3 regions of the Candidatus Pantoea communis genome follow, and region 1 is predicted to be linked to each of the others. Evidence: predicted binding sites of a transcription regulator. Region 1 holds the regulator's gene; each other region holds the start of a gene.
What was found. Region 1 encodes PurR, which represses purine synthesis genes. Its sites were predicted from a motif close to CANGCAAACGTTTGCNTG; they were not measured.
Positions count from the first base shown of each region.

Region 2: purL (phosphoribosylformylglycinamidine synthase) is a predicted target of PurR. The motif match lies at 1,491-1,508, and genes of this name have one in related genera.
Region 3: F3J37_RS13710 (NCS2 family permease) is a predicted target of PurR. The motif match lies at 1,408-1,425, and genes of this name have one in related genera.

Region 1 is NZ_VWXC01000001.1:472,355-475,499, forward strand. Features, by position in the region: gene F3J37_RS02465 (C40 family peptidase) at 1-415, shown strand, start outside; gene cydH (cytochrome bd-I oxidase subunit CydH) at 501-590, opposite strand; gene purR (HTH-type transcriptional repressor PurR) at 866-1,891, shown strand; gene punR (DNA-binding transcriptional activator PunR) at 1,888-2,799, opposite strand; gene punC (purine nucleoside transporter PunC) at 2,908-3,145, shown strand, end outside.
Region 2 is NZ_VWXC01000024.1:63,939-67,083, forward strand. Features, by position in the region: gene mltF (membrane-bound lytic murein transglycosylase MltF) at 1-1,327, opposite strand, end outside; gene purL (phosphoribosylformylglycinamidine synthase) at 1,598-3,145, shown strand, end outside.
Region 3 is NZ_VWXC01000009.1:120,645-123,789, forward strand. Features, by position in the region: gene F3J37_RS13710 (NCS2 family permease) at 1-1,321, opposite strand, end outside; gene F3J37_RS13715 (hypothetical protein) at 1,746-1,973, shown strand; gene F3J37_RS13720 (glutathione S-transferase family protein) at 2,066-2,728, opposite strand; gene soxR (redox-sensitive transcriptional activator SoxR) at 2,773-3,145, opposite strand, start outside.

The DNA.
Region 1 (3,145 bases):
CCTGCGCTACCAAAAGGCACGCGAAACCGCGATGACGAAGTTGATGGGACAACTGGGCAAGCCTTACCAGTGGGGTGGCACCTCACCCCATACCGGTTTCGATTGCAGTGGTTTGGTCTGGTATGCCTATAAAGATCTCGTCAAATACAAATTCCCACGCACGGCGAATGAGATGTATCACCTGCACGATGCCGCGCCCATTAAGCGTGAGATGCTGGAGAAAGGGGATTTGGTATTCTTCCGCATCAATAATCGCGGGACTGCCGATCATGTGGGCGTTTACCTCGGCAACGGTAAATTTATTCAGTCACCCCGCACCGGTAAAGACATTCAGATTAGCGCATTGGGCGAAGACTACTGGCAGAAACACTATGTCGGTGCGCGCCGTATGATGACTCCAAAAACTATTCGCTAATTGTTGCGCAACATCCTGTGGCTCTCGCCACAAAAAAAGCCGGACGCTTAATCAGTGCCGGCTTTTTTTATTGATGCGCTTTGAATTAATGAAGAATGGCGGTGAAGCTAAACGCAATAATCATCAACAGTGCGCCAACCGTGGTCATTAGCGCCAGCTTTAAATCTGTACTCATCACTACTCCTTAGTCACACATTTATTAGGGTTAAAACAATTTTCGCACAGCGGTGGGCAAAAATCTCGTCTTATCCGCGCTGGCTTGCTAGAATCGCCGCCTTTCGTTGCGCAACTGATTTTTGCGCATGCTGTATTTACAGCCTGCTGAAGTGATTTTCCCTGCCTGAAACGGCAGATTTGCCCCCCCCTTTAGGGCATAAAACCCTTCGCAGACGCAAACGTTTAACAAAATACTTATCAGTAAGTTGCGATAAGCCGGGGAGTACCTTTTTCATGGCAACAATTAAAGATGTAGCGAAACGCGCGGGTGTATCTACCACCACCGTTTCGCATGTCATCAACAAAACGCGTTTTGTTGCAGAGGAAACGCGTAACGCCGTATGGGAAGCGATTAAAGAGCTGCACTATTCGCCGAGCGCCGTTGCGCGTAGTTTGAAGGTGAATCACACCAAAACGCTGGGACTGTTAGCCACTTCCAGCGAAGCGCCCTACTTTGCCGAAATTATCGAAGCGGTTGAGAACCACTGTTTCGAACGCGGCTATACCTTGATTCTGGGCAACGCACATAACGATTTGCAAAAGCAGCGCGCTTACCTGTCGATGATGGCGCAAAAGCGTGTGGATGGTCTGTTAGTCATGTGCTCAGAGTATCCTGACGATTTGCTGCAGATGCTGGAAGAGAACCGCAACATTCCGATGGTCGTGATGGACTGGGGCGCCTCTCGCGGCGACTTCACCGATACCGTACAGGATAACGCCTTCCAGGGGGGTTACCTGGCTGGACGCTACCTTATCGAGCGCGGTCACCGAGATATCGGTGCGATTCCGGGTCAAATGGAGCGCAACACCGGCGGCGGGCGCCATGCGGGCTTCCTGCAGGCGATGAGCGAAGGCGGTGTGACCGTGCGGCCGGAATGGGTTGTTCAGGGCGACTTCGAGCCAGAATCGGGTTATCAGGCGATGCAGCAGATCCTTAATCAGAAACAGCGTCCGACCGCCGTGTTCTGCGGGGGCGATATCATGGCGATGGGCGCGATCTGTGCCGCCGATGAGATGGGACTGCGCGTGCCGCAGGACATCTCCGTGATTGGCTATGATAACGTGCGCAACGCGCGCTACTTCACCCCTGCGCTCACCACAGTTCACCAGCCGAAAGCGGAGTTGGGCAAAAAAGCGCTGGAAATGCTGCTGGATCGCATCACCAGCAAACGCGAAGAGCCGCAAACCATTGAGGTCCAGCCTACACTGATTGAGCGTCGCTCCGTGGCGGACGGTCCATTCCGTGATTACCGCCGTTAAAGCTGATTTTCGCTGAGCCACTCGTGGTTCAGCGTTTCAGCATCGCCAAGATAGGCGAGTAACCACTCCAGCGCGGGTGACGCACGCTGTTCTGACCAACTGACGCAGCAGGGACTTTCCGGAAACGGCTGCGGCAGTGATAGCTCGACCAACGCCCCCCTATCCAATAATGGCCGCGCCAGGTGGCCCGGCACCATGCCCACGCACAATCCCGCCTGCAAACAATCCATCCCTGTTTCCCACTCTGGCACCACTAAACGCCGCTGATTATCCAATGTCCAGGTCATGCGTCGTGGTAATGCGCGAGAGGTATCTTCCAGTACCAGCGATGGCCAGGCACGCAGCGCTTCTTCGTTGAGATCGGCACTCGCGGCCAGAGGATGATCAGGACTGACCACACAACGCCAGTTTAGAGCACCCATATCCTGAAAGGCAAAACGTCCACCCACCGGGATCGCCTGGGTGGCGCCAATCGCCACATCGACCCGCCCGTCCGCTAAGGCATCCCATACACCGTTAAATACCTCGTAGCTGATGATCAATTCCATATCCGGGAAATGACGGTAAAAATCCTTTACCAGTTGTCGGGTACGCTGGGGTTTTACAATGCAATCCACGGCAATACTGAGCTGTCCGCGCCAGCCATTCGCCAGTTGCTGGCACTGCCTGCGGGTTGCCAGCATTTTTTTGATAACAGATCGCCCCTCCCGCACAAAATGCTCGCCCGCCGGGGTTAACACCACCTCACGGTGCTGACGCTCAAACAACGGCACGGCCAGCCAGGTTTCCAGCTGACGCACCGTATAGCTGACGGCAGAGGGCACGCGATGTAATTCCTGCGCCGCTGCGCTGAAACTGCCATTGCGCGCGACGGCGTCCACTACTTCCAGCGCATACTCAGACCACATACTTTTGCCTTCAAAAATTTTAATAGCACTGCGCAAATATTAGCGTTTCACAAAGAATGACGCACTCTTTTACACTCCCCGACGTTCAATCTGCCAATGAGAATTACTATGTTGTCGTCAAAAGGATTTATGCCCTATCTTGCCGTGCTCAGCATGCTCGGCTTCCTCGCTACGGATATGTATCTGCCTGCCTTTGGCGATATGCAGCGTGACTTCGCCACCGCGCCGGGCACCATCAGCGCCAGCCTCAGTCTGTTTCTCGGTGGTTTTGCCTGCGCCCAGGTATTCTGGGGACCGTTGTCAGATCGCTTTGGACGTAAACCCATTTTATTGGCAGGTTTGACGA
Region 2 (3,145 bases), on a different contig from region 1:
TGTTCTCGACATAGTTGTAAGCTTCATGGCCGCGCGCGTAACCGTAGGAGGTTTGCGCGTAATAACGCTTCTGGCTCAGCATCGGCAGACGCTGTTTGACATCGGCCCAGCTATCAGGATTACCGCCTTGTTTGGCCGTCAGCTTGCGGGCATCCAGCATGTGCGCATAGCCCATGTTATAGGCCGCCAATGCAAACCAGATGCGCTCATCATCAGGAATGGTGTCCGGCACCTTCTCCATCATACGTTGCAGGTATTCGCTGCCGCCGCGGATGCTCTGCTCAGGATCGAGGCGATCGTTCACATCAAGGCTGTCAGCGGTGTTACGCGTCAACATCATCATGCCACGCACGCCGGTCGGTGAGGTCGCCTGCGGATTCCAGTGCGACTCCTGATAAGAGATGGCTGCCAGCAGACGCCAGTCCATGCTCGCCGCGTATTTCTCAAACAGCGGTTTGATATCCGGCAACGTGTTATCAATCGCGCGCAGGAAGGTGCGGGTATCCACGTAATCAAAAGTGCCAACGTGACCGAGATACTTCTCTTCGAGGCGCGCCATTGTGCCTTCTTCGCCCATCTGGCTGTAGAAGTCGAGCATTGCCGCATTCAGACTGTCATCATCATTGCGTGGCAGATACCAGGTGACCGGTTCTTCATCGGTGATGTCGAATGCTACGGCCAGCTGCGGATGGATGCGCTGCAATAAGCCGATGGTGACCGAATCGCCCACGGTGTAATCCAGCTTGCCGTCGGCGACGGCTTCCAGCAGCGCTTTCTGTCCCTGATCGGTAGAAATCGCCCAATCGAGATCGGGATAGCTGTCAGCTTTTGCGGAACGTAAAGTTGACAGATATGCCGAACCGGACTGCACAATCAGGCGGCCTTTCAAATCGCCGAGATTCTTCGGCCGTGGCTTATCAATGCGGTACACCAACTGCTGCGAAACAGAGTAGTAGCTCGGTCCACTTTGATAGTGGGCAAGGCGTTCACCGTTGTAGATCAGCCCAGCTGCGAGCAAATCCGCCTTACCATCATCCAGATCGTCAAACAGATCGCCGAGGTTCGGACGCACCGTAACCTCAAGTTTGACGCCAAGATAATCGGCGAAGCGTTTCGCCAGCTCGTAATCCATACCGGCTGGTGCATTATTGATGGTGTAGTAAGTCAGCGGGGAGTTGACGGTACTGATGCGCAGCACTCCACGTGATTTAATCTGTGATAACGCGTCTTTTCCGCCCCCGTACCAGGGGATGGAAGGCCACAGTGCCAGCGCAAGTAGCACGGTGATCAGACCGATAAACAGATAGTTTATTTTCAGGCGTTTCAAATAGTTGTCTCGTAATGGCTCACAGGCCTCTGTCTTTTAAAGGCAGTATTTGTGTTGTTTTTACTCCCAGAGCGAGGGGCATTTTGCGCAACAAAGTGCAGCAGGGCAACTTATATAGCAAGAATTGTGCAAAATTCAGCCAAATGCTGAGTGCCAGATTTTATGCGCAAACGGTTTCGTAACCCGTGCTGTTTCTCTATAATACCGCCCGTTTTCCCCTGTTGCGCCCAATGAAGCGTCGCCCGGCGCTTCGAAGACGAGAGATCTTTGATGATGGAAATTCTGCGTGGTTCGCCCGCTCTGTCGGCATTTCGTGTAAACAAACTGCTGACCCGCTTTCAGGACGCTCACCTGCCAGTGAGTGATATTTACGCCGAGTACGTCCATTTTGCCGATGTCAGTGCACCGCTCAGTGCGGATGAACATGCCCGCCTGCAACGTCTGCTGAAATACGGTCCTTCTCTCGCCGAGCACGCGCCACAAGGGCGTCTGTTACTGGTGACGCCGCGTCCCGGCACCATTTCTCCGTGGTCATCAAAAGCCACCGATATCGCGCACAACTGCGATCTGCCCCAGGTTATCCGCCTCGAACGCGGTATGGCTTTCTATGTGCAGGCGCCGCAGCTGACGGAAGCGCAATGGCAACAGTTGGCTAGCCTGCTGCATGACCGCATGATGGAGACCGTGTTCGGTGACCTGAATGATGCGCAGCAGTTGTTCGCACACCATGAACCACAGCCGCTGAAAAGCGTTGATGTGCTGGGTGCCGGTCGCATTGCACTGGAACAGGCCAACACCACGCTGGGCCTGGCACTGGCCGATGACGAAATCGACTATTTGCTGAATGCCTTCACCAAACTGGGCCGCAATCCGAACGACATCGAGCTCTATATGTTTGCTCAGGCAAACTCAGAGCACTGCCGTCATAAAATCTTCAACGCCGACTGGATTATCGACGGTGAAAAACAGCCGAAGTCGCTGTTTAAAATGATCAAAAACACCTTTGAACACAATCCTGAGCACGTTCTGTCTGCTTATAAAGACAACGCCGCGGTAATGGAAGGTTCAAAAGTGGGCCGCTTCTACGCCGATGCGCAGAAGGGCGAATACACCTTCCATCAGGAAGAGGCGCATATCCTGATGAAGGTGGAAACCCATAACCACCCCACCGCGATTTCGCCGTGGCCAGGTGCTGCGACCGGTTCCGGTGGTGAAATCCGTGATGAAGGCGCAACGGGACGTGGCGCGAAGCCGAAAGCGGGCCTGGTCGGTTTCTCCGTTTCCAACCTGCGTATTCCGGGTTTTGAACAGCCGTGGGAAGAAGATTTTGGTAAGCCGGAGCGTATTGTTACCGCGCTGGATATCATGACTGAAGGCCCACTGGGCGGCGCAGCGTTCAACAACGAATTTGGCCGTCCGGCACTGAACGGATACTTCCGTACTTATGAAGAGCGCGTGAACAGCCATAATGGCTCAGAACTGCGTGGCTACCATAAGCCGATCATGCTGGCGGGCGGTATTGGTAACATCCGTGCTGACCACGTGCAGAAGGGTGAGATCGTCGTCGGCGCGAAACTGATCGTGCTCGGCGGACCCGCGATGAACATTGGCCTCGGTGGCGGAGCAGCCTCTTCAATGGCCTCTGGGCAGTCTGATGCGGATCTGGATTTTGCATCTGTCCAGCGTGACAACCCGGAAATGGAACGTCGCTGCCAGGAAGTGATCGACCGTTGCTGGCAGCTGGGCGAAGCCAACCCGATTCTGTTCATCCACGACGTCGGTGCTGGCGGTCTGTCGAACGCGATGCCAGAGCTGGTG
Region 3 (3,145 bases), on a different contig from region 1:
CCACCAGTGCAACAGCAATCACCACGGTGCCCACGTTCAGCCTGCGCCATTCACCCGCAAAGAGGCGGCCAATCACCAACGAGCCGAAGCCGAGCATGATGCCAGTCACGATGTTGCAAGTCAGGACGATGAACACGGCAGTGACCAAACCCGACATCGCATCGACAAAGTCATTGAAGTCAATCTTCGCCACGTTGCTCAGCATCAGCAGGCCAACGTACATCAACGCTGGCGCCGTCGCGTAGGCCGGAACCAGATAGGCCAGCGGGGACATAAACAGAATTAACAGGAACAACAGACCGACGACAATCGCTGTCAGGCCAGTTTTACCGCCCGCTGCCGTTCCGGCTGCCGATTCGATATACACCGCCGCAGGCGAAGCACCGACTAAACCGGCAAACAGGCTGCTGACGGAGTCGGTGGTCAACGCGCGGCCACCGTTAATGATCTGGCCGTCTTTATCCAGCAGATTCGCCTGGCCCGCCACTGCACGAATGGTGCCGGTGGCATCAAATACCGCGGTCATCACCAGCGCCAGCACACTTGGCAGCACCACCGGTTGCAGCGCCCCCATGATATCGAGACTAAACATCGCGGATTGGCCGTTGGCATCCTTCAGGCTCGGCATAGCGAATAGCCCCTGATAGGTGACAGCCGGATCAAAGATCAGACCCACCACAGAAATCGCTACGATGGTCAGCAAAATTCCGCCTGGCACACGACGTTTTTCCAGACCAAAGATGGCCGCCAGCCCGATCAGCGCCATAATCACCGGGAACGAGGTGAAGTGGCCGAGTGCCACCGGCAAGCCCGGCGCTGGGTTCTTCACAACCAGGCCAATACCATCGGCCGCAATCAGCAGCAGGAACAAGCCAATACCGACTCCCGTGCCGTGCGCCACGCCCATCGGCAGGTTACGCAAAATCCAGGCGCGAATCCCGGTGACCGAAATCAACGTGAACAGCAAGCCCATCAGGAATACCGCGCCAAGGGCAACCGGGACGCTAATGTGCTGGCCCAGCACCAGGCTAAACGCGGTGAAGGCGGTCAGGGAAATCGCACAGCCGATCGCCATGGGCAGGTTGGCCCACAATCCCATGATGATCGAACCAAAGCTGGCGACCAGGCAGGTCGCTACAAACACGGCAGTCGGCGAGAAGCCGGCTTTACCCAGCATACCCGGTACGACAATGACGGAGTAAACCATGGCTAAAAAGGTGGTTAGCCCCGCCAAAATTTCCTGACGCACGCTGCTGCCGCGTGCCGAGATGTTGAACCAGGCGTCCAGTTTTCCACTGGCCGGGCGTGAGTCGCCAGACATAGTAAATCCTCTGCGTTTTTTAAGATGTAATGAGCCCCACGGCCCGCGTTTGCGCATCATCCTGGTGAAGGTTCTCAAAGAGAAAAGAGGCAAACGTTTACGTGGCCGCGTATTCCAGGTCGTAAAAGGGGGACACGGAAAAAGGCAAACGATTATCTGGCGTTTGCTATGGGGTTTTCAACTACTAATCGATTATCAGGCAGGATAAAGCGCAGACTGGCGCGGGTTAACAATGTGGTTACACTGCTTTTGGCGAAACTTAAGGGGTCGGAACTGGCTGGAAAATATTGGTTTTTTCAATTTATCGCATAGTTTTCCACTCCAACTGCACCCGAAGTACGAGGTTGCTGCAACTTGAAGCGATGATCAACTTGAAGCCCAAGAAAGGCCAGCCCGAAGAGCAAAGCGTCCGTGTGATGAATGTATGGAAAATCGCGACCCATTCCATTCATCGCATAATTTTCTCACCAACGGCACCAAAGGTATGAGGTTGCTGCAACTTGAAGCGATGATCAACTTGAGGCCCAGCAAAGGCCCGCCCGAAGAGCAAAGCGTCCGCGCCATGGACGGCGCGGCCGATCTGCATGGATGCGTTATTCCTTTGCGATCGGGCGGGCCTTTGATGGGCATGGCAATCAACTCACAGCGATAATCCACAGCACCCAACCCACAACGACTAACCCACAGCACTCAACCTATAGTACCCAACTCACAGCACCCAACCCACAGCACTGCAGCGACAAACTAACTAAACGTAATCGCCCCGCCCTGCTCAATCGCGCGTTGCCAGGCAGCACGTTGCTGCATCGATTCCAGCCAGCGTGCGGTGGCCGGCATCTCTTTCAACGATCCCCGCACTTGCAACGCCAGCAGCGGGAAACTCATCTGCACATCGGCGATGCTAAACCGTGACCCGGCGAAATAACGATGCTGGCTAAGATGCTGCTCAATCACGTCGCCGTGCAGTTTTAGCTGCTTGTTCAACCAGGCCTTCTGAATCCCTTTGCTCAACGCCACGCCTGCCGGACGTAAAATCCACGGCACCGGCTTCTTCCCGAGTTGCCCAAACACCAGCTTCATCACCAGCAATGGCATCAGCGACCCTTCTGCGTAATGCAGCCAGTAACGCGCCTGAATCTGTTCATCCTCGTCCGTGATGGCGAACAAATGCTCGCTGTCATATTTCTGCTGCAGATATGCCAGAATCGCCCCTGACTCGGCGATCACCCGATTGCCATCGGTAATCACCGGCGACTTCCCCAACGGGTGAGTTTTCTTTAATGACTCTGGCGCCAGCAGCGTGTCCTCGCGCTGATAACGTTTAATTTGATACGGCACCGACAGCTCTTCCAGCAGCCACAACACGCGATGCGAACGGGAATTTTCCAGATGGTGAACGGTAATCATGCGGTTTTCCTTGCCGGTCAAAGTCTCCCGGCAAGTATAGCGGATTAACCTTTGTGCTCGTCTTGCTCAGGATCGAGTAACACCGCCCCCGAACCTTGCTGTGCCAGACGGTCACCGGGATTGCGCAGTGGACAATCGCGCATCGATAAGCAGCCACAGCCAATACACCCGTCCAAATCGTTGCGCAGACGCGTCAGGGTTTCGATACGCTTATCCAGCTCTTCACGCCAGTGCTGCGTCAGCGCATCCCACTCCTGCGTCGACATACGCTTGTTGGCTGGTACATGCATCAAACTGTCGCTGACAGTGGCCAGCGGAATACCGATGCGCTGCGCAATCTTGATAATCGCCACACGGCGCAGCACATCGCGGCTGTAACGCCGTTGATTGCCGCCATTGCGCGAACTGAAAATTAAA